DNA from 2 places in the Micromonospora sp. NPDC057141 genome. Region 1 is predicted to be linked to the other one. Evidence: riboswitches for the same ligand, from Rfam matches in the RefSeq annotation. Region 1 holds a riboswitch; the other holds the start of a gene.
The links. A riboswitch is a leader RNA that binds a small molecule or an ion and turns the genes downstream of it on or off. The one in region 1 is predicted to bind thiamine pyrophosphate.
Positions count from the first base shown of each region.

Region 2: linked by a shared signal. The riboswitch ahead of ACFT41_RS19265 (thiamine phosphate synthase) and the one ahead of ACFT41_RS11205 (ECF transporter S component) in region 1 are both predicted to bind thiamine pyrophosphate.

Region 1 covers NZ_JBHUVA010000014.1:27,891-30,273, forward strand. The annotation lists gene ACFT41_RS11200 (permease) at 1-479, opposite strand, end outside; TPP riboswitch at 717-822, shown strand; gene ACFT41_RS11205 (ECF transporter S component) at 893-1,483, shown strand; gene ACFT41_RS11210 (ABC transporter ATP-binding protein) at 1,586-2,383, shown strand, end outside.
Region 2 covers NZ_JBHUVA010000038.1:2,592-4,974, forward strand. The annotation lists gene thiO (glycine oxidase ThiO) at 1-529, opposite strand, end outside; gene ACFT41_RS19265 (thiamine phosphate synthase) at 523-1,167, opposite strand; TPP riboswitch at 1,162-1,269, opposite strand; gene ACFT41_RS19270 (ThuA domain-containing protein) at 1,753-2,383, shown strand, end outside.

The sequences.
Region 1 (2,383 bases):
CCGCACTCGCAGCCGGGCAGCACCACGCCGGCGACGCTGGCCACCGGCACCGCGAGGGCCGGGTGCCGGGGCAGCGCCCGGGCCCAGAACGAGCGCGGCACGAAGACCGCGATCACCGCCGAGAGCAGCACCCCGAAGACCAGGAAGGGCACGGCCTGCACGAGCACCGAGACGAAGACCGTCGTCCAGGTCTGCAACCGGGGCGCGGCGAGCGCACCGGCGAGCTGCTCGCGGAACACGATCAGCAGGACCAGCAGCGCGGCCAGCACCTCGACCGAACCGAACCAGCCGCCGACCGACCGTCGCGGCCCGCCCGACGCCGCCTCCCCCTCCGGTACGTCCGGCCTGTCCCCGCCGGCCGACCCCGTCGCCGGGGCCCGCCCGTGGGAGACGTCGACCGGCCCGCCGTCCACGGGCGGGCCGGTGGCTCCCCCGTCGGGCCCGACGGGCGGGGCGGAGCTGTCGGTCGTCGACGGCACGGGCGCGCTCCCTCGGGGCGTGAACGGTTCGGCGGACTCTCGGTGCAACGCTTGCGGCGGACTCTCGGTGCAACGGTGCGGCGGGGCGACACTATCGCGCCCAGCGGGCCAGGTCGATGGACTACGCCGAGATGGCGGTATCCGGATGCCGGCGAGGATCCGGATGCTCCCGGTGAGCTGCGGAAAGATCACTTTGCCCGGTGATCTTCCCGGGTGTTAGCGTCGGCGGGACAACTTCACATCCGACAGGGGAGCGCACAGCGCTGAGAGTGCGGGCACCGCCCGCAGACCCTCGAACCTGATCTGGGTAATGCCAGCGCAGGGAGTTCGGTCGACCTCCAGCCGCGTCGACGTCCGGTTCCACCGGGCTCGGCGTGCGTCTTCTCCTGGTTCGTCAAGGACTGGGAGCCACCATGAACCACACCGACAGCAACCGCTGGCGCACGATCGACATCGTGGTCGCCTCGGTGATCGCCGTCGCCTTCGGCGTCATCTTCTGGGCCTGGGGCCTGGTCTGGAGCGCCACCGAGGGGGCGTTCGCGTTCTTCCCGCCCGCGCAGACCCTGCTCTACGGCGTCTGGCTGATGCCGGCCGTGCTCGGCGGCCTGGTGATCCGCAAACCGGGCGCGGCCCTGTACTGCGAGACCGTCGCCGCCGTCCTGTCCGCCCTGCTGGGCAGCCAGTGGGCCGGCACGGTGATCCCGCAGGGCATGATCCAGGGGCTGGGCGCGGAGCTGGCGTTCGCCGCGTTCCGCTACCGCTCGTTCCGGCTGCCGACCGCGCTGCTCGCCGGGGCGCTCACTGGCGTCAGCGCCGCCCTGTTCGACTTCTTCGTCTGGAACGCCGAGTACGACCTGACCGGCTACCGCCTCCCGTACGCCCTGCTCACCGTGGTCAGCGCCACGGTCATCGCGGGCGCGGGCGCCTGGTCCCTGACCCGCGCCCTGGTCACCACGGGCGCCCTGGACCGCTTCCCCGCCGCCCGTACCCGCACCCCCATCTAGCGCGAGCGTTCCACATGTCGATCAAGAGGTTTGCGTCAGCCGAGCGGGCTCTCCTGACGCAAACCTCTTGATCACCGACGGCGGGCGGAGGGGCGAGGACGCATGACGGTGCTGGTGCGGGGGTTCGGGTGGCGGCATGCCGGGCGACGGGCGTGGGCGGTGCGCGGGGTCGACCTGCGCGTCGAGGCCGGCGAGCGGGTGCTGCTGCTGGGGCCGTCCGGGGCCGGCAAGAGCACGCTGCTGGCCGCGCTGGCCGGGCTGCTCTCCGACGACTCGGGCGAACAGGAGGGCACCGTCGAGGTCGACGGCGTCGACCCCCGCGCCGACCGCGACCGGGTCGGCATCGTCTTCCAGGACCCGGAGAGCCAGCTCGTGATGGCCCGCTGCGGCGACGACGTCGCGTTCGGGCTGGAGAACCGGGGCGTGCCCGCCGGTGAGATCTGGCCCCGGGTGGACGAGGCGCTGCAACGGGTCGGCTTCCCGTACGACCGGGACCGCCCGACCGCCGCCCTCTCCGGCGGCGAGCAGCAGCGGCTCGCGCTGGCCGGGGCGCTCGCCCCGCGGCCGGGGCTGCTGCTGCTCGACGAGCCGACCGCCAACCTCGACCCGGCCGGAGCGGCGCTGGTCCGCCGGGCCCTGGCCGACGCCGTGACCGCCGACACCACGCTGATCCTGGTCGAGCACCGCGTCGCCGAGGCGCTGCCGCTGGTCGACCGGGTGGTGGTGCTGGAGCCGGGCGGCGGCGTCCGCGCCGACGGGCCGCCGGAGGCCGTCTTCGCCGTACACGGCGACGCGCTCGCCGCCGAGGGGGTCTGGGTGCCCGGCCGGACGGTGCCGCCCCGGCGGGCCACCGCCGCCGCCGGCGACCCGCTACTCACCGCCGACGGGGTCGCCCTGCCG
Region 2 (2,383 bases), on a different contig from region 1:
GCAGCGCCGTGACCAGCCGCCGGGGGTCGACCTGGTGGTCGCCGGGGGCCACCGCGCCGCCGCGCACCCGGGTGGCGAGCGCCGGCTCACGGTCGCGCAGCTCCGACGGGCGCAGCGGGGTGATGGGCAGCCCCAACCCCTGCTGGTACGACCACAGCCGCCGCGCCTGCGCCAGGTCGTCGCCGGTGAGCCCGACGACGAGGGTGCCCTCGGTGCGGTAGCCGAGGTCGACGCCGCTGGCCGCGGTCAGCTCGGCGGCGAACTCGGGCCAGCGGGCGGCGGAGGCGACCAGCAGCCCGGTCAGCTCGCGCTCGCCGAAGTAGGCCTCGGCGACCGGCGACAGCATCCCGGCCGCGACGCGGGACGCGCCCGACCCGGGGGCCGGATCGTGCACGGCGACACGCAGCCCGCGCGCCGCGCACCGCCACGCCACCGCCAGCCCGACGACCCCGCCCCCCACCACCGCCACATCGGTAAGGAAGGGCCCCCTGTTGACGCTTTCTGTATAGGAAGGGCCCCCTCCTAACACGTCAGTGCCCCCGAACCCGTCAGTGCCCCGAGCAGCTCGGCGGTGGCCCGCCCCGGGTCGGCGGCGGCGGAGAGCGCCCCGACGACCGCCACCCCGTACGCCCCGGCGGCGCGCAGCGCCGGGACGCCGACGGCGGTCACCCCGCCGATGGCGATCACCGGCACCGCCACGACCCCGGCCACGGCGCGTACCCCGGCGGGGCCGATGGGGTCCGGCAGTCCCGCCTTGGTGTCGGTGGAGTGGCAGGGGCCGACGCCGAGGTAGCTGGCCCCGGCGGCCACCGCCTCGGCGGCCGGCCCCGGTGCCCGGGCGGTCGCGCCGAGCACGGCGGTGGGGCCGAGGACCCGGCGGGCCGCCGCGACCGGCAGGTCGTCCGCGCCGACGTGGCCGCCGGCGGCGCCGACCGCGAGCGCCACGTGCAGCCGATCGTTGACCAGGCACGTCGCCCCGTACGGGGCGCACAGCGCGACCGCCCGCCGGGCCAGGTCGTACGCCTCGCGGTCGGTGGCGTCGTCGGTGACCCGGACCTGGACGACCAGCTCGGCGCGGGCCACCGGCAGGGCGGCGCGCAGCACGGCGAGCGGGTCCCGCCCCGGCCGGGTGTCGGTGATCAGATGCAGTCGCCCAAGGGACGGCACGGCAACTCTCCTCCCTGCGCCGGCATTACCCGGATCAGGTTCGACGGTCGGGGGCTCCAGCCCCCCTCTCAGCCCGGTACACCGGGCTCCCGTGGGTTACGTCCGTGTCACCGTACGACGAATCGGCTGATCCGCCAAGGGATCCGACCGGTGGTCCAGACCACGATCAACCGGCCGGCGAGCCGCTTCTCCCCATTCCTCCGCATGCGCCGGATAGGTCGATCGCCGATACCGAATCGTTACACGCCGACGCCTTGCCGGAAACGAGTCCAGCGGCGCTAATTTGTTCAACCGATCGACATATTTCGGCGCGCGGCCTCGGCGTGGCCCGCACCGACCTACCGGTACGCGGCCTGGCGAGGTCGCGCACCCGATCCGATCGGTACGCGGCCTGGCGTGGCCGCGTACCGATCCAGCGGTACGCGACCCCGTCGCGTGCCGGTCCGGCCGGCGCGGGCTTCGGCCCGCACCGACGTTACAGGTGCCCGGGTCCCGGTCTGGCCCGGCACCGCACCGACCGGGGACGGTCTGCGGCGAAGTCGTCCCCGTGCCCACCACTGTCCAGCTCGGACAAAGGAGCATGGAGTGTCTCCATCCCGCCGCCGCCGCATACCTCGCGGCATCCTCAGCGCCTCACTACTCACCCTGTCCCTCGTCGCCACCGGCCTGGTCGCCGGCACCCCCGCCCAGGCCGCACCGGCCGCGGCGCAGGCGGCACCCCTGGCGGCGCCGGTCGCCGCCGCCACCGACCCGTTCTCGGTGCTCGTCTTCTCGAAGACCGCCGGATTCCGGCACGACTCGATCCCAGCCGGCATCACCGCCATCCAGAAGCTCGGGACCGACAACGGCTTCACCGTCGACACGACCGAGGACGGCGCCGCGTTCACCGACGCCAACCTCGCCAAGTACCAGGCCGTGATCTGGTTGTCGACCACCGGTGACGTCCTCACCGCCGACCAGCAGGCCGCGTTCGAGCGCTACATCAAGGCCGGCGGCGGCTACGCCGGCGTCCACGCCGCCTCGGACACCGAGTACGACTGGCCCTGGTACGGCGAGCTGGTCGGCGCGTACTTCAACAGCCACCCGGCCAACCAGCAGGCCACCGTCAAGGTCGAGGACCACGCCCACCCGTCCACGGCCACGCTGCCGGACAAGTGGTCCCGCTACGACGAGTGGTACAACTTCCGGACCAACCCGCGCGCCGACGTGCACGTCC